DNA from 4 places in the Pseudomonas sp. GW822-FHT02G04 genome. Region 1 is predicted to be linked to each of the others. Evidence: predicted binding sites of a transcription regulator. Region 1 holds the regulator's gene; each other region holds the start of a gene.

Region 1 (4,538 bases):
GCACGATTTGCTGCGCGCAGGAGTAATGTAATGAGCACGGACCTGCTGCAACGCGGCAAACAGATCAAACTGGCGGTATTCGACGTCGACGGCGTGCTGACCGACGGGCGCCTGTACTTCCTCGAAGACGGCAGCGAGTTCAAGACCTTCAACACCCTCGACGGCCAGGGCATCAAGATGTTGATGGCAGCCGGCGTGCAGACCGCTATCATCAGCGGCCGCAAGACCCCGGTGGTCGAACGGCGGGCGAAGAATCTCGGCATTCCACACCTGTATCAGGGTCGCGAAGACAAACTGGTGGTGCTCGACGAGCTCCTTGCCCAACTCAACCTAAGCTATGAACAAGTGGCCTACCTCGGCGACGACCTGCCGGACCTGCCGGTAATTCGCCGCGTCGGCCTGGGCATGGCTGTGGCCAACGCCGCCAGCTTCGTGCGCGAACACGCCCACGGCATCACCCAGGCCCGCGGCGGCGAGGGTGCCGCGCGCGAATTTTGCGAATTGATCCTGCGCGCCCAGGGCCGCCTCGATGCGGCCAACGCCGCGTACCTGTGAGCCCATCATGCTGAGCAAAAAGATTCGCAACATCCTGATATTCGGTTGCATCGCAGCGCTATTCGCTGCGGTCGGCTACTGGAACATCAGCCCGGAACGCTTCCTCGACAAGCAAGTGGCGCATGTCGATGAAGCCATGATCGACTACTACGCCACCAACGCCCACAGCGTGCAGTACCTGCCCGATGGCAAACTGCAGTACGAGATGACCTCGGACAAGGTCGAGCACGTGAAAGCGACCGATGTGACGTTGCTGACCAAGCCCGACCTGAACATGTTTCGCGGCACCGAGTTCCCGTGGCACGTGCAGAGTGAGCGTGGCGAGGTCAATTCTGGCGGCACTGAAGTGGAACTGATTGACTCGGTGCGTATCGCACGCACCGACGAGAAAAACCGCAACACCCTGATTACCACCACCCGCATGACAGTGTTCCCCCAGCAGCAATATGCGCAGACCGAGCAACCCGTTAGAATCGACGGCGCTGGCGGTGTATCGACTGGCAAGGGAATGAAAGCGTATTTGAAAGAAAGCAGGATACACCTGCTATCGAACGTAAGAGGACAGTATGAGGCTCGTTAAAACCCTCCCTATTTTGCTCAGTCTGGGCGCTGCACTGGGAAGCGTGAGCGCCTGGGCTCTGCCGAACGATCAGCAGCAGCCTATCCGCATTCAGGCCGACGACGCCCAACTGGACGACAAGAATGGCGTTGCCACCTATAAAGGTGACGTGATCATCACCCAGGGCTCGATGAAGGTCACCGGCAACACCGTGACCATCACTCGCACCCCGACTGGCGACATCGACGTGGTGACCTCGGTGGGCAACCTGGCGTACTTCGAGCAGGTGCAAACTGCTGGCGATACCAAGCCGGTTCAGGGTTGGGGCGTGACCATCCAATATCACGCCGCGCAAAATCGCGTCGTACTGATCGACAAGGCCAAAGTTGTCGACAAGGACAACAACGTCACCCAGGGCGAAAAAATCGTCTATGACACGGTCAAGAAACTCGCCAGCGCCGGTCGCGCCACGGGCAACAAGGTCACTGAATCGCGTCCGCGTATCGACATGGTGATCCAGCCGAAGAAGAAAACCGACGAGAAAACCCAGTAATGGCAACTCTGAAAGCTCAGCATCTGGCCAAGAGCTACAAGAGCCGCCAGGTCGTGCGTGACGTCAGCCTGTCCATCGACAGCGGCCAGATCGTCGGCCTGCTTGGCCCCAACGGCGCCGGCAAAACCACCTGTTTCTACATGATCGTCGGCCTGGTACAGGCCGATCAGGGTCGCGTACTGATCGATGACCTGGACGTCAGCCACCAGCCGATGCACGGTCGCGCAAAGGCAGGTATCGGCTATCTTCCGCAAGAAGCGTCGATCTTCCGCAAACTGTCGGTGACCGACAACATCATGGCCATCCTCGAGACCCGCAAGGAACTCGACAAGGCCGGTCGCCGCAAAGAGCTGGAAAGCCTGCTGCAGGAATTTCACATCCACCACATCCGTGACAGCCTTGGCATGAGCCTGTCCGGTGGCGAACGCCGTCGGGTGGAAATCGCCCGGGCACTGGCCACCAACCCGAAATTCATCCTCCTCGACGAACCCTTCGCCGGCGTGGACCCGATCTCGGTGGGCGACATCAAGCAGATCATCCATCACCTCAAGGCCAAAGGCATTGGCGTGCTGATCACTGACCACAACGTTCGTGAAACCCTGGACATCTGCGAAACCGCCTACATCGTCAACGATGGCCAGCTGATCGCTGAAGGTGACTCCGCCACCATCCTGGCCAACGAACTGGTCAAGGAAGTGTATCTGGGCCATGAGTTCCGCCTGTAAGCGCTGAGGTGCCTGACCAGTCGCCTCGGTGCTCGTCTCAATAAAAAATCAATAGTTTTTTATTGTTACAGCGCTCTAGGCAAACACTTCAGTTTCAGGCATATAATTTGCTTATGTTTGGCGCTTCGGCGCCCTGTAGTGGATGGCGCATGTGCGCCGGCGAATAAGGTGTTAAGCCCCTGCCATGAAACCATCGCTAGTCTTGAGAATGGGCCAGCAGCTGACGATGACACCGCAGCTGCAACAGGCCATCCGCCTGCTCCAATTGTCGACCCTGGACCTGCAACAGGAAATCCAGGAGGCCCTGGAGTCCAATCCGATGCTCGAACGCCAGGAAGAAGGCGACGACTTCGATAACGCCGACCCCTTGGCCGACAAAGCCGAACAGCAACCCAACGCCGACATTCAGGAACCCTCCTACCAGGAAACCGCCCCGACGGTGGATAACCTTGAGGAAGGCGACTGGAACGAGCGCATTCCCAACGAATTGCCTGTCGATACCGCCTGGGAAGACGTCTACCAGACCAGCGCCAGCAGCCTGCCGAGCAACGATGACGACGAGTGGGATTTCACCACCCGTACTTCGGCCGGTGAAAGCCTGCAAAGCCATTTGCTCTGGCAACTGAACCTGGCACCGATGTCCGACACCGATCGCCTGATCGCTGTGACCCTGATCGACTGCATCAACAATCAGGGCTATCTGGACGAAACCCTCGAGGAAATCCTAGAGGCCTTCGACCCGGAACTGGACATCGAACTGGACGAAATCGAAGCCGTCCTGCACCGCATCCAGCAATTCGAGCCCGCCGGTATCGGCGCCCGCAACCTCGGCGAATGCCTGCTGCTGCAACTGCGCCAACTGCCTGCCAAGACCCCTTGGCTGACCGAGGCCAAGCGCCTGGTCACCGATTACATCGACCTGCTCGGCAGCCGCGACTACAGCCAGCTGATGCGCCGCATGAAGCTCAAGGAAGATGAACTGCGCCAGGTGATCGAACTGGTCCAGAGCCTCAACCCGCGCCCGGGTTCGCAAATCGAGTCCACCGAAGCCGAATACGTCGTTCCCGACGTGATCGTGCGCAAGGACAACGAGCGCTGGCTGGTGGAGCTGAACCAGGAGTCGGTGCCACGCCTGCGGGTCAACGCCCAATACGCCGGCTTCGTACGCCGCGCCGATACCAGCGCTGATAACACCTTCATGCGCAATCAGCTGCAGGAGGCTCGCTGGTTCATCAAGAGCCTGCAAAGCCGTAACGAAACCCTGATGAAAGTGGCCACCCAGATCGTTGAGCATCAACGCGGCTTCCTGGAGTACGGCGACGAGGCCATGAAGCCGTTGGTGCTGCATGACATCGCCGAAGCGGTGGGCATGCACGAATCGACGATTTCACGGGTGACCACGCAAAAATTCATGCATACCCCACGGGGCATCTATGAACTGAAATACTTTTTTTCCAGCCACGTCAGCACCTCCGAAGGCGGTGAATGCTCGTCCACGGCGATCCGCGCGATCATCAAAAAACTGGTTGCTGCGGAAAATCAGAAAAAGCCGTTGAGTGACAGCAAGATCGCTGGTTTACTGGAGGCACAAGGCATTCAGGTGGCTCGCCGCACCGTCGCCAAGTACCGCGAATCCCTCGGGATCGCGCCTTCGAGCGAACGCAAGCGGTTGATGTAGAGCCACGCCACAGCGTTCCAGTGGTAGATCATCTGATCTACCGCTTTATGCACTGGCAACGAAGGAGAAGCTGTATGCAAGTCAACATCAGTGGACACCAACTGGAAGTGACCGAACCTCTTCGCACCTACATCGGCGAAAAACTCGAACGATTAGAGAGGCATTTCGACAAAATCACCAACGTGCAGGTCACGATGACGGTCGAGAAGCTCAAGCAGAAAATCGAAGCCACACTGCATATTCCCGGCAATGAAGTGGTCGCTAACGCGGAACATACCGATATGTACGCAGCGATCGACGCACTGACCGACAAGCTGGATAAACAACTCAAAAAGCATAAGGAAAAGACCCAGAGCCTCCTCCAGGGCGCTACCGGTCGTTAACACTCCCAACCCATGATCCGACTTGAAAGCATCCTGACCCCCGGCCGTTCCCTCGTGAACGTGCCGGGCGGCAGTAAAAAGAAAG
Region 2 (4,538 bases), on a different contig from region 1:
AAAAGGAGTTTCTTGAGCCAATGGGCATTACGGCGGCTGGTTTGGCTAGCTCGTTGAATGAGGTTGGAGATGAGGTGAGTGCCCTTGTGATGCAGGAGAGCGATGTAGGCCCTGACCTTGCCGAGAGGCTTTCCATTTACCTGAACACCACGCCCGAACTCTGGCTAAACCTGCAATCGACCTACGATCAGCGCAGGGCCGAAATCGAGCGTGGTTGAGCTTCGGGTGCTTGCATCACCCGCGAAGCACGCTTCCACCAAGAGGCATTGAGCGGACGGCGGCGGAGGAAGTTGCCGGGGTGTTTGCGGGGCTTAAGATCAAAAGATCGCAGCCTTCGGCAGCTCCTACGGGGCGGTTGTTCCAGCGCGGGGCGGCTGGAACACCGTGGTGACTCTAATCGCGAGAAGGCTCGCCCCCACAGTAGATCCTATTGCCAAGGGAACCGGCGGGGTTATTCGGTGGGTGGATTGAGCTTCGCTTCCAGCTCCGCCACTTTCGCCTCAAGGCTCTCCAACCGTGCCCGGGTCCGTGCGAGCACAACCATCTGGCTATCAAACTCTTCCCGGCTCACCAGGTCCAGCTTGCTGAAGCCGCTCTGCAACAAAGCCTTGAACTGGCTTTCGATTTCGCTTTTCGGCAGTGGGGTGTCGCCGCTGAAGAGGCGGGAGGCGGTGCCGCTCAGGGCGTCGAGGAAGTCTTTTGGCGCGAGCATGGGAAATGTCCTGTCAACAATGGCAGGCAGTGTATCACGCAGTGTCTATAGTCAATCTCGAAGGCTGGGATGCACGCTTTTCGCGCATACGAGTGGGTGGTCGCGCACTGTTGTTGTGCGTAACCGTTTCGTCAATCGACTGGAAGGGCCTGTGGCAGCGGCCAAGGGCTTGAAATCAATGGGTTTTGGATAGATGGCAAGCTTTCTGCTTAGTCGCTGGTGACCCATGCACTGATGCAGTCGCTGTGACGAATGCAGTGCGCCAAGCGGAACGGGGGAAGTTTCGTGCGGAGTGGTTAGCTGGCGTCGGATGGGCAGGTAAGGCCGACGATGCGTTACAAAGCCAGGCACTGCGCTTAGACTTGAGTCGGGTTTGTTTTCCTGGGGCAAGTCCACCAATTCGGGAGAGAGTTTTCATGAAGCTAGTCACTGCCATCATCAAGCCGTTCAAACTGGACGACGTGCGCGAGTCGCTGTCCGAGATCGGCGTGCAGGGCATTACCGTTACTGAGGTCAAAGGCTTCGGTCGGCAGAAGGGTCACACCGAGCTGTATCGCGGCGCGGAGTACGTGGTCGATTTTCTGCCCAAGGTGAAGATCGATGTCGCCATTGACGACAAGGATCTGGACCGGGTTATCGAGGCGATAACCAAGGCCGCCAACACCGGCAAGATCGGTGACGGCAAGATCTTCGTGGTCAATCTGGAACAGGCGATTCGCATCCGTACCGGCGAAACCGATACCGACGCAATCTAAGCCGCCACAAACCCAACGCCCCAGGAGAAAACAATATGACTCTGCGTAAAATCGCAGGGCTAGGAGCCCTGTTGTCCCTCGTAATGCCCGGCCTGGCCATGGCGGCAGACGAAGTGGCGGCCCCAGTCCTCAACTCCGGCGATACCGCCTGGATGATGACCTCGACAGCCCTGGTGCTGTTCATGACCATTCCCGGCCTCGCGCTGTTCTACGGCGGCATGGTTCGGTCGAAAAACCTTCTTTCCGTGATGATGCAGTGCTTCGCCATTACCGGTCTGATCAGCGTTCTGTGGGTCATTTATGGCTACAGCGTCGCGTTCGACACCACCGGCATGGAACAGGGCGTCATCAATTTCAACTCGTTCTTCGGGAGTCTGAACAAGGCCTTCCTCGCCGGTATCACGCCTGCGAGTCTGACCGGGCCTGCGGCACTGTTCCCTGAGGCAGTGTTCGTCACCTTCCAGATGACCTTCGCCATCATTACCCCGGCGCTGATCGTCGGCGCCTTCGCCGAGCGGATGAAGTTCTCCGCCATGCTGATCTTCATGGGCGTGTGGTTCACCCTGGTTTACGCACCGATTGCGCACATGGTCTGGTCCGGCAACGGCGGCCTGTTGTGGGACTGGGGTGTTCTGGACTTCGCCGGTGGCACCGTGGTTCATATCAACGCCGGTGTGGCCGGTCTGATTGCCTGCCTGGTACTGGGCAAGCGTAAAGGCTTCCCAACCACTCCGATGGCGCCGCACAACCTCGGTTACACCTTGATGGGTGCAGCGATGTTGTGGGTCGGCTGGTTCGGTTTCAACGCCGGTTCCGCTGCGGCCGCCAACGGCACTGCCGGCATGGCGATGCTGGTGACTCAGATCGCCACCGCCGCTGCGGCGCTGGGCTGGATGTTTGCCGAGTGGATCACTCACGGCAAGCCAAGTGCACTGGGTATCGCTTCGGGTGTGGTGGCCGGTCTGGTTGCAATCACTCCGGCGGCTGGCACCGTGGGCCCGATGGGCGCTCTGGTGATCGGTCTGGCAGCAGGCGTGGTGTGCTTCTTCTGCGCGACTACCCTGAAACGCAAACTCGGTTATGACGATTCCCTGGATGCCTTCGGCGTGCACGGTATCGGCGGTATCCTCGGCGCGATCCTGACCGGTGTGTTCGCGGCACCGTCCCTGGGTGGCTTCGGCACCGTCACCGACATCGCGGCTCAAGTCTGGATTCAGTGCAAAGGCGTCGGCTTCACGGTGATCTACACCGCGATCGTCACCTTCATCATTCTCAAGGTGCTGGACGCTGTCATGGGTCTGCGTATCACCGAGGAAGAAGAGGCAGTCGGCATCGATCTGGCGCTGCACAACGAACGCGGCTACAACTTGTAAGCACGCCTGTAAAAAAATGCCCGGCTTGCCGGGCATTTTTTTGTCTTGATTTTGTCAGTGAAGGAAAGGCTGAAAGGTTTTTTCATACACGTTCAGGGGCGTTTACAACGGGTGTTTTTCTGCGGCCAATGGCTTACACGATTGAAGGAATATTAGGGCCTTTGTTTTTTCCCAGAGCGCGCTAGAATGCGCCCCGAACGTGCGGAGAACTGTATGTGGCAACAGACTCTGATTACCCTGCGGGCACGGCCCCGGGGCTTTCATCTGGTAACGGACGAGTTACTCGCCGGCTTGCCTGAACTCAAGGCGTGTCGGGTCGGTCTGTTGCATTTGTGGCTACAGCATACCTCGGCGTCGTTGACCATCAACGAGAACGCCGATCCGGCGGTACGTCGCGACTTCGAACGATTTTTCAATCGTCTGATCCCACAAGGAACGGACGACTATGAGCATAACGACGAAGGCCGGGACGACCTCCCGGCGCACTTCAAGGCCAGCGTGCTTGGCTGTCAGCTCAGTTTGCCAATCTCGGCAGGCCGACTGGCGTTGGGAACCTGGCAAGGCGTTTATCTGGGCGAGCACCGTGATCATGGCGGTGCTCGTAAAGTCCTCGCCACCGTGCACGGTGAAGGGGCATAAACCGCTGGTCACCAGCGGTGGTTGAATTTTTTCCGGCAGCCTTCGACAGGAGGCAAAGCTGGGCTATAACTAATCTGCTTTTCGCAAGTCATGAGGTAGAACATGAGCGACGATGATCTGGAAAACGACGACCTCGAAGTAGGCGACGACGAAACCGAAGAAGGCCTGGAAGCGGCGGCTGAAGACGTCGCTGAAGACGACGGTGGTGATGTGCCCGTTCCGACTGCCAAAGGCAAAGCCAAGGCAGCGGTATCGGTCGATGAGCTGCCGAGCGTTGAAGCCAAGAACAAGGAACGCGATGCCCTGGCCAAGGCCATGGAAGAGTTTCTGGCACGGGGCGGCAAGGTGCAGGAAGTGGAGGCCAATGTGGTCGCCGATCCTCCCAAGAAGCCTGATAACAAGTACGGCAGCCGGCCTATCTAAGCGCCTGCTTCCTGCTTGCTGAAAAAGCCCGCCGTCGCTGCGGGCTTTTTCATGGGTGAAAATCAAAAGATCGCAGCACCTCAAATATCGGCTGAGTTCCAGCGCGCCAACAACCCCGGCAACTCGGTCAAACTGCGAATCTCGGCATCCGGCGCCTTCTCGGCTTCCCACACTTTGCCCGCCGGGTTAAACCAGATCGCTCGCAACCCCGCCTGCTGTGCTCCGGCAATGTCATCGCCAGGATGATCGCCGATATGCACCGCGGTTTCAGCGGTCGCGCCGCCACGGCTCAGCGCTTCATGAAACAGTCGCGCATCCGGTTTGGCGATGCCGATGTCTTCGGCGCACAGGGCAAACTTGAAGTAATCCGCCAGGCCCAGTCGGCGCACATCGGCGTTGCCGTTGGTCACTACACCGAGGGCGTAGTGCTTGGCCAGCGTCTCCAGCGTCGGCTCGACTTCGGGGAATACTTCCAGCTGATGCCGGGCATGTAGAAACACTTCAAAACTTTGATCCGCCAGGTCTGAGGCTTGACCGTGGTCGTAACCAGCCTCTTCCAGAGCATGGAAAAGCACCCGTCGACGCAGCGCGCTGATACGGTGCTTGAGGCTCGGCTCGTTGCTCAACACCCGCTCG
Region 3 (4,538 bases), on a different contig from region 1:
TACGTGCTGCAAGCGGTGAATAAACCCAGCAACGACTGACGTTTCGTCGGTAAGAAACGGCCGTCGCCGGTGTGTGAAAACACGCGGGCTACGGCCTTTTTCATGCCTCGTAGATGGGATCCCTTGGAACGAACGGCCAACAAGTGAGTCGAGATAGATGTAAGCCCATCCATGGGTTTTACCGAGGAGGCACCGATGCAAAAGTGGAAAATCACTTTCGTGGATGAACACGGTGAATCAGTCGACGAACTCTTCGAGTGCGAGGAGTGCCCGAGCAACGAACAAGCTGCCCAGCTCATTCTCGACCGGCGACTGCCGGTGGCTGCGCAACTGGACCTCAATGATCTGGATGGGCGTACTGCTGATCCGACCGTCAAAAGTCTGAAATCCCAGTACAGCATTGAAATCCTCAGCATTACTCCGATCTGATACATCTCTTGTCACCTCCAAGCCTTGGCAGCGGCTCTGTCTTGGGGCTACTCTGCAACCGAGATCAGCGAATGACTCGCTAAGGTCTGGTCTTGTCAGCTACATGCTTGTTTCCCGGCGGCAACCTCTGTTGCCGTATCGCTTTCATCAATCGATTGAAAGTGCAGGGGATACGGAAAGTCTATCCATCAGTCTGAGGGGGACGTTTCATGAGCACAGCCTATCAAGAAGACATCAGCAGCAGCGTGCTGCGCCGCATGAAAGAAGGCGGTTTTGACTTTTCACGATTCCATCCCATCGAGTTCTACGCCATTTTCCCGGACGAGGAGCGGGCACGCAGGGCAGCAGGTCATTTTTGTGGCGAATCCTTGAATGCCCAGATCAGCGTGCGTGACGACGGCGCGTGGTCGCTGGAACTGAGCAAAGTGATGTACGCCACCTATGACGGGATTGGCGACTTTGAGCAGAACTTCGAGGCGGTGGTCGTGCCTCTGGGCGGCATCATCGAAGGATGGGGCGTCAAGCAGGAGGTACGAGGGCTACTCGCATAAGCTTATGAACAGTGACACTTAGTAACGGCTGACCTTTGGGTTGGCCGTTTTTGTTTCAATCTTTTTATTTCGTCACATTTCAAACGGACAAAAAAAACCGCCTGAACAGGCGGCTAAAGGGAAGAACGATCAGTTTTCCAGCGAATGCGCGGATTATCCGCATCTCCCTCCCGAGCAGTGAAATCAACTCTGACTATGCTGCTGATAGGCGACAGCATTGCTTCGCCATGAAGCGGGGGCGATCAGGGTGGGGCATTTACCGCACAGGATTGGTGCGGTGCGCGCAGCGACATTATCCAACTGATTGATATCAAAGCGTTTCTGCCTATGGCACGGGCCTTGCGAAGGCCTGGATGTCCGTGTGACAAGGAGTACGGCATGATCCGCACCTATTTTGATGAGATGTACGATGCCGGCGGCCAGGTCCGTCCGCATTATCGGGAGTTTGCCCGTTGGCTGGCCGAAACGCCTGACGAGCTTTTGGCACAACGGCGACGCGAGGCCGATCTGTTATTTCATCGTGCCGGGATTACCTTCACGCTCTATGGTGATGAGCAGGGGACAGAGCGCCTGATTCCCTTCGACACCATTCCCCGCAGCATCCCCGCCAGTGAATGGCGGGTCGTCGAGCGTGGCTGCATCCAGCGGGTAAAGGCATTGAACATGTTCCTTGCCGACCTCTATCACGAGCAGCGCATCATCAAGGCCGGCATCATCCCGGCCGAGCAAGTGCTGGCCAACGAGCAGTATCAGTTGGCGATGCAAGGGCTGGATCTGCACCGCGATATCTATTCGCACATTTCCGGCGTCGACCTGGTGCGCGATGGCGACGGCACCTACTACGTGCTCGAAGACAACCTGCGTACCCCCAGCGGCGTGAGCTACATGCTCGAAGACCGCAAGATGATGATGCGCCTGTTCCCCGAGTTGTTCGCGGCCCAGCGCATCGCACCGATCGACCACTACCCGAACCTGTTGCTCGACACCCTGAAAAGCTCCAGCCCGATCGACAACCCGAGCGTGGTGGTGCTGACGCCGGGGCGTTTCAACAGCGCGTTTTTCGAGCATGCGTTCCTGGCTCGGGAAATGGGCGTTGAACTGGTGGAAGGCGCCGACCTGTTCGTGCGCGACGACAAGGTGTTCATGCGCACCACGGACGGGCCGAAAGCGGTCGATGTGATTTACCGTCGCCTCGACGATGCCTTCCTCGATCCGCTGGCGTTCAACCCCGATTCGATGCTCGGCGTTCCGGGGCTGCTGTCGTCCTACCGCTCCGGCAATGTGGTGTTGGCGAATGCCATAGGCACCGGGGTCGCGGACGACAAGTCGGTGTATCCCTTCGTCACGGACATGATTCGTTTCTACCTGGACGAAGAGCCGATCCTGAAGAACGTGCCGACGTGGCAGTGTCGTAATCCCTCTGAACTGTCCCATGTGCTGGCCAACCTTCCAGAGCTGGTGGTCAAGGAAACCCAAGGCTCCGGTGGTTACGGAATGCTGGTGGGACCGGCGGCGACGGCGGCGGAGATCGAGTCTTTCCGCGAGCGGATCAAAGCCAAACCCCACGCGTACATCGCGCAACCGACGTTGTCTTTGTCGACCTGCCCGACCTTTGTCGAAAACGGCATCGCACCGCGCCACATCGACCTGCGTCCGTTTGTATTGTCTGGCCGCGAAACCCGGGTTGTGCCCGGCGGTTTGACCCGAGTCGCCTTGCGTGAAGGCTCCCTGGTGGTGAACTCCTCCCAGGGCGGCGGAACCAAGGACACCTGGGTGGTCGAGGATTGAAGGAAGCTTGCCATGTTAAGTAGAACTGCCTCGGATCTGTATTGGATGTCGCGTTACCTGGAGCGGGCGGAAAACCTCGCACGGATGCTCGACATCAGTTATTCGCTGTCGCTGATGCCCCAGGACGGTCGTGGCGACGGCTTGCACGAACTGGCGATGCCGTTGCTGATCACCGGCACCCTGGACGATTACCTGGAGCGCCACGGCGATCTGCATGCCGAACGGCTGCTGCATTTTTTCGCCCTGGACGCGGCCAATCCGGCGAGCATCTACAGCTGCCTCGGTGCCGCACGGGCCAGCGCCCATGCGGTGCGTGGGCGAATCACTGCCGACATGTGGGAAAACGTCAACGCCACCTGGCTGGAAATTCGCGGGATCGCCGAACAGGGCTTGGGTCGCTACGGCATGAGCCGCTTCTGTGAGTGGATCAAGGAGCGTTCCCACCTGTTCCGCGGCGCTTCCTACGGCACGATCATGCGTAACGACGCGTTCCGCTTCATTCGTCTGGGCACCTTTATCGAAAGGGCCGACAACACCTTGCGCCTGCTCGATGCCCGTTACGAAATGGCCGGCGATCAGGCCGAAGCGGTCAGTGACGGCACGGGGCCCACGCCTATTACCAGTGGAGCGCCTTGCTGCGGGCCTTGTCGTCGTTCGAGGCCTACACCGAAATCTACCGCGACGCCCCCGGCGCCCGGCATGTCGCCGAGCTGTTGTTGCTGCGCGCCGATGTGCCGCGATCCCTGCGAGCCTGCACCGAAGAGGTCGACCAGATTCTCGCTCAACTGCCGGGGGCCAACGGCCGTCCCGCACAACGCCTGGCGGCGGAAATGGACGCGCGCCTGCGCTACACCGGTATCAACGAAATTCTCGATGAAGGCCTGCACGCCTGGCTGACCGAGTTCATCCCGCTGGTGCGCCAGTTGGGCAACGCCATACACAGTTCCTATCTGGAGGCTGCATGAGACTTTCCATTAGCCACGAGACCACCTATCACTACGAAGATCAGGTGCGGGCGAGCATCCAGTACCTGCGACTGACACCCCACGACAGCGAGCGCCAGCACGTACTGAGCTGGCAACTCGACCTGCCGCGCCCGGTGCGCGCGCAACTGGATCCGTTCGGCAACATCCTGCATGTGCTGACCTTGGATGAGCCCCATGAAGCGATCATCATCGGCGCCCGTGGCCAGGTCGACATCGACGAGCTGCGCGAAGCCGAGCATGAAAGCCAGTCGGCGCTGCCGTTTTTGCGGTTCACCCGGCTGACCGAAGCCGACGAGGCCCTGCGCGCGTTTGCCGAGAAGGCGTGCAAGCAACGCCGGGACCGTACGGCGCTGATCGATTTGATGCATGGCTTGAACCAGCATATGACCTACACGCCAGGTGCCACTGAAGTGGAGACCAGCGCCGCGCAAGCGTTCGCCGGGCGCTCCGGGGTCTGCCAGGATCATACCCATGCGTTTCTTGCCTGCGCGCGCAGCCTGGGCATTCCCTCGCGTTATGTGTCGGGGTATTTGTACAGTGAGAACAGCGAACACCTGGCCAGTCACGCCTGGGCGGAAGCCTGGCTGGATGACGCCTGGTACAGCTTCGACGTGACCAACGAACTGGCCCGCCCAGAACGTCACCTGAAACTGGCCGTGGGTCTGGACTACCTCGACGCCTGCCCGGTGCGCGGCATGCGCCGTGGCGGTGGGTATGAGCAGATGCATGCCAAGGTGTTGGTCTCGCCGACGCCTGCGCCGGTGATCTCCGTCCAACAGCAGTA
Region 4 (4,538 bases), on a different contig from region 1:
ACGCGGGCGTTGTCGACGGCAGGCTGATCGCGCAGCTTGTCAGTGACCTTCTGCAACTGTTGAGCCTCATTGCTGAGGTGTACCGATTCCCCGCTTTTGGTGGTACTGGCCTGTTCGGCCGGGGTATTCAGCGGCGCGGATTGGCCGGCTTCGGCGGTTTCCTTCGCAACGCTGGTACGTGTACTGCCCGTAAGTGACGAGGAGCTGTTTAAACGACTGAAATCGATGACCATGACAAAAAACCTCTGGATATTTGGACGCTTGCCATGTTTTCGGCGATTTCCCGAAAAACTTTAGGCCCATTTATCAAATGAGCTCGCATGCGCCAGCGCATGCCCTGCATGCGGCACAGTTTAGGCAACCGCCAGGCGGTGCGCCATCACTTCACACACCCAGAGCCCTTACATGGCCACTTCCACCTGGCCCGGCGCTGTGACTTGCGCCTTGATGACCCGCTGGGAGTTAAGGTTTTTGACGCGAATCTGTTCGCTCAGGCCGCCGTTGGACAGCGCTTCACCCGGCATGCGCACACTGAGCGTACCACTGCGGGCGGTAATCACCACCTGGTCGCCCTTGCGAACCACTTCCGCCTGTTCGAGATGTACCAGGGTGATGATCTGGTCGGCGACCATTGGTCGGGTAAGTTTTTGCCCGATCGCCTGATCGACGGAAGTCAGAAACCCCTGATTTATCAGGCTGATATCACGCTCGCGCAGGGTTACGTCCTGAGGTTCGATAATCCCTGTGCGCTTGAGCGGACGAGTGGTCGTCACGATGTCGCGAAACAGCTTCACTTGAGCGGGCACGAAGACGGTCCAGGGCGAGGCGCCATCGCAGCGAACCTTGACCGTGACCCGTCCCAGAGGCCTTGCCGGGCTCTCGAGGGTGGCTGTCAATTCCTTGTCGCACATTGGCATGCGCAGGCGCGGATCGAGCTGGTTGACCTGGATTTCGTAGCGACCTTGCGTTTGACTGGTGGCCAGATAGTCCTCTACGGTGAATTCAAGAAAGCCCTGGGTGACGCCGATAAGCATGTCAGGCAAGGTAACCGTATCAGCAAGGGCAGGGCTGCCAGCGTTGAACAGGCAAGCGGCCGACATCGCGCAGAGCAATCTGCGGCAGGTTGATGTCAGGTGTCGGAAAAATGTCGGTTCTGTGTTCATAAGAGTTAAAAAGCAAGCGCCGTGCCGTTTCGTGATGAATGTGCGTCGCAACACACTTAGCGTTGGTGTAGGAGTCTGGGCATGGCTGGTGTAATGGATTCGGTGAACCAGCGCACACAACTGGTAGGGCAGAATCGCCTTGAGCTGTTGTTGTTCCGTCTCGACGGCCAGCAGCTGTATGGGATCAACGTGTTCAAGGTTCGCGAGGTGCTGCAATGCCCCAAGCTGACCCTGATGCCCAAGTCCAGTCCTGTCGTGTGCGGTGTGGCGAATATTCGGGGGGCAACCATTCCGATTCTGGATCTGGCGATGGCGACCGGTGCCGGTCGGTTGCTGGACCAGAGCAATCCCTTCGTGATCATCACGGAGTACAACACCAAGACCCAGGGTTTCCTGGTTCGGTCGGTGGAACGCATCGTCAACATGAACTGGGAGGAGATTCATCCGCCACCCAAGGGTACGGGGCGCGATCACTACCTGACGGCTGTGACTCGGGTCGACAATCAGTTAGTCGAAATCATCGACGTCGAGAAGGTGCTGGCGGAAGTGGCGCCGACACCGGAAGCGATTTCGGTGGGCGTGGTCGATGTTGAAACCCAACACAAGGCGCTCTCTTTGCGCGTATTGACGGTCGATGACTCGTCGGTGGCGCGCAAGCAGGTGACCCGTTGCCTGCAAACGATCGGTGTCGACGTGGTGGCGTTGAACGACGGCCGGCAAGCGCTGGATTACCTGCGCAAGCTGGTCGACGAGGGCAAGAAGCCGGAAGAAGAGTTCCTGATGATGATCTCCGACATCGAGATGCCGGAGATGGACGGGTACACCCTGACGGCCGAGATCCGCGCCGACCCGCGCATGCAAAAGCTCCATATCATCCTGCATACTTCGTTGTCGGGTGTGTTCAATCAGGCGATGGTCAAGAAGGTCGGTGCCGATGACTTCCTGGCCAAGTTCCGTCCTGATGACCTGGCATCCCGGGTAGTCGACCGGATCAAAGCAGCAGATAACAGCTAGGGGCCTTTTGCCCCTGGCGGTCAACACGATTTAAGAGGCGGCATCTTTGTCTACGGGTAATTTGGATTTCGAACAGTTCCGGGTATTCCTGGAAAAAGCCTGTGGCATTTTGCTCGGTGAAAACAAGCAATATCTGGTCTCGAGCCGTCTCAACAAACTGATGGAACAGCAGGGCATCAAATCGCTGGGTGAGCTGGTTCAGCGCATCCAGACCCAGCCGCGCAGCGGTTTGCGCGAGATGGTGGTGGATGCCATGACCACCAACGAAACCCTGTGGTTTCGTGACACCTATCCGTTTGAAGTCTTGAAGAACAAGGTATTGCCTGAAGCGATCAAGGCCAGCCCCGGTCAGCGCCTGCGGATCTGGTCAGCGGCGTGTTCGTCGGGTCAGGAACCGTATTCGCTGTCGATGTCCATCGATGAGTTCGAACGGGTCAACATGGGCCAGTTGAAGATGGGCGTGCAGATCGTTGCCACCGACCTGTCCGGCACCATGCTGACCAACTGCAAGACCGGCGAGTACGACAGCCTGGCCATCGGTCGCGGTCTGTCGCCCGAGCGCCTTCAGCGTTACTTCGACCCCAAAGGGCCGGGGCGCTGGGCCGTCAAGGCACCGATCAAGAGTCGGGTGGAGTTTCGCTCGTTCAACTTGCTGGACAGCTACGCGAGCCTGGGCAAGTTCGATATCGTGTTCTGCCGCAACGTGCTGATCTACTTCTCCGCCGAGGTGAAGAAAGACATCCTGTTGCGCATTCACAGCACGCTCAAGCCGGGCGGTTATCTGTTCCTTGGCGCGTCCGAAGCGCTGAACGGTTTGCCGGACCATTACCAGATGGTCCAGTGCAGCCCGGGGATCATTTACCAGGCGAAGTGATGCAAAAAGCGCCAGGCATAAAAACGGGAGCCCCTCGGGGCTCCTTTTTTATGCCTGGCGCTTTTTGCATCACGTAGGGGGAAGGTATTGCCCATAGGAAAGCGGCAGAAAAGCGGCAGGCGGCGGAAATCGGTTGCCGCTTTTCTGGCATTGCCGCCTTGCCACTGCCGGCAAAGCCCCGGTTTACGGGCTTTTTTGAATTGGCACGCCGCTTGCTATGTTCATGTTACGAAAAATCAGGTCACCCGAAGGTTTCCCGACATGAGCATCAGCTTCGATAAAGCGCTCGGTATCCACGAACAAGCCCTGGGCTTCCGCGCTCAGCGTGCCGAAGTCCTGGCCAACAACATCGCCAACGCCGACACCCCGAACTACAAGGCTCGGGATCTGGACTTCTCGAAAGTGCTCGCCGAGCAAAACGAGAAAACCAAAAACGGCAAGTTCGCCTTGAGCATGACCAACAGCCGTCACATCGAAGCTGAAGGCCTGGGCAATGGCGATGAGTCGCTGATGTATCGCACGCCGATGCAACCGTCGATCGACCAGAACACCGTGGACGCCCAACTGGAACAGTCGAACTACGCGGAGAACGCGGTCAACTTCCAGGCCAGCTTCACCCTGCTCAACAGTAAATTCAAAGGGCTGGTGTCAGCCCTGCGCGGAGAGTAATTCATGTCCCTGTCCAGTGTTTTCAACATTGCCGGTAGCGGCATGAGTGCCCAGACCACTCGCTTGAACACCGTCGCCAGTAACATCGCCAACGCCGAGACCGTTTCGTCGAGCATCGACCAGACCTACCGCGCCCGTCACCCGGTGTTCGCCACCATGTTCCAGGGCGGTCAGAGTGGCGGCAGCGATTCGCTGTTCCAGAACCAGGACGCGGCCGGTCAAGGCGTGCAAGTGCTGGGTGTGGTCGAAGACCAGAGCAACCTTGAAGCGCGCTACGAGCCGAACCATCCGGCCGCCGATGCCAAGGGCTACGTCTACTACCCGAACGTCAACGTCGTCGAAGAAATGGCCGACATGATTTCCGCAAGCCGTTCGTTCCAGACCAACGCCGAAATGATGAACACCGCCAAAACCATGATGCAGAAGGTCCTGACCCTCGGTCAGTGATAAGGGGCGACTTTCGATGAGTGTTACCGATACCACCAGCGGCGTAAGCATCAAGGATGTCCTGGCCAACTCTTCGGTCAAAACCACGACCACCAGTGATGGTCTTTCCGCGGCGACCAGCAGTGCCACCGGCAGCAAGGCGCTGGGCAAGGATGCGTTCCTGCAACTGCTGGTTACTCAGCTGAAAAACCAGAACCCGCTCGATCCTCAGGACAACAGCGCGTTCGTAGCCCAGTTGGCGCAGTTCAGTAGTCTGGAAGGCATCACCACGCTGAACGACACGGTCAGCGGCATTGCCGGCAACTACAACTCGTCGCAAGCCTTGCAGGCTTCTTCGCTGGTGGGGCGTTCGGTCATCGCGCAGACCGACA

What was found. The regulator sigma-54, encoded in region 1, starts transcription at its own class of promoters, with help from an activator protein. The targets are predictions, from matches to a motif close to ANTGGCATNNANNTTGCTNT.
Positions count from the first base shown of each region.
Region 2: glnK (P-II family nitrogen regulator) is a predicted target of sigma-54. The motif match lies at 905-924, and genes of this name have one in related genera.
Region 3: AC1RO5_RS20405 (circularly permuted type 2 ATP-grasp protein) is a predicted target of sigma-54. The motif match lies at 1,307-1,326, and genes of this name have one in related genera.
Region 4: flgB (flagellar basal body rod protein FlgB) is a predicted target of sigma-54. The motif match lies at 3,251-3,270, and genes of this name have one in related genera.

Region 1 is NZ_JBXANU010000037.1:22,010-26,547, forward strand. Features, by position in the region: gene AC1RO5_RS28785 (KpsF/GutQ family sugar-phosphate isomerase) at 1-31, shown strand, start outside; gene AC1RO5_RS28790 (KdsC family phosphatase) at 31-555, shown strand; gene lptC (LPS export ABC transporter periplasmic protein LptC) at 563-1,135, shown strand; gene lptA (lipopolysaccharide transport periplasmic protein LptA) at 1,122-1,667, shown strand; gene lptB (LPS export ABC transporter ATP-binding protein) at 1,667-2,392, shown strand; gene AC1RO5_RS28810 (RNA polymerase factor sigma-54) at 2,577-4,070, shown strand; gene hpf (ribosome hibernation-promoting factor, HPF/YfiA family) at 4,145-4,453, shown strand; gene ptsN (PTS IIA-like nitrogen regulatory protein PtsN) at 4,466-4,538, shown strand, end outside.
Region 2 is NZ_JBXANU010000003.1:71,633-76,170, reverse strand. Features, by position in the region: gene AC1RO5_RS05185 (HigA family addiction module antitoxin) at 1-218, shown strand, start outside; gene AC1RO5_RS05180 (accessory factor UbiK family protein) at 452-712, opposite strand; gene glnK (P-II family nitrogen regulator) at 1,129-1,467, shown strand; gene AC1RO5_RS05170 (ammonium transporter) at 1,503-2,840, shown strand; gene AC1RO5_RS05165 (secondary thiamine-phosphate synthase enzyme YjbQ) at 3,054-3,479, shown strand; gene sutA (dormancy-specific transcriptional regulator SutA) at 3,582-3,902, shown strand; gene AC1RO5_RS05155 (HAD family hydrolase) at 3,983-4,538, opposite strand, start outside.
Region 3 is NZ_JBXANU010000017.1:62,180-66,717, forward strand. Features, by position in the region: gene speE (polyamine aminopropyltransferase) at 1-39, shown strand, start outside; gene AC1RO5_RS20395 (hypothetical protein) at 196-429, shown strand; gene AC1RO5_RS20400 (ribonuclease E inhibitor RraB) at 639-980, shown strand; gene AC1RO5_RS20405 (circularly permuted type 2 ATP-grasp protein) at 1,359-2,768, shown strand; partial or broken gene AC1RO5_RS20410 (alpha-E domain-containing protein) at 2,781-3,733, shown strand; gene AC1RO5_RS20415 (transglutaminase family protein) at 3,730-4,538, shown strand, end outside.
Region 4 is NZ_JBXANU010000019.1:14,076-18,613, forward strand. Features, by position in the region: gene flgM (flagellar biosynthesis anti-sigma factor FlgM) at 1-233, opposite strand, end outside; gene flgA (flagellar basal body P-ring formation chaperone FlgA) at 402-1,163, opposite strand; gene AC1RO5_RS21350 (chemotaxis protein CheV) at 1,245-2,177, shown strand; gene cheR (protein-glutamate O-methyltransferase CheR) at 2,224-3,051, shown strand; gene flgB (flagellar basal body rod protein FlgB) at 3,313-3,720, shown strand; gene flgC (flagellar basal body rod protein FlgC) at 3,724-4,167, shown strand; gene flgD (flagellar hook assembly protein FlgD) at 4,184-4,538, shown strand, end outside.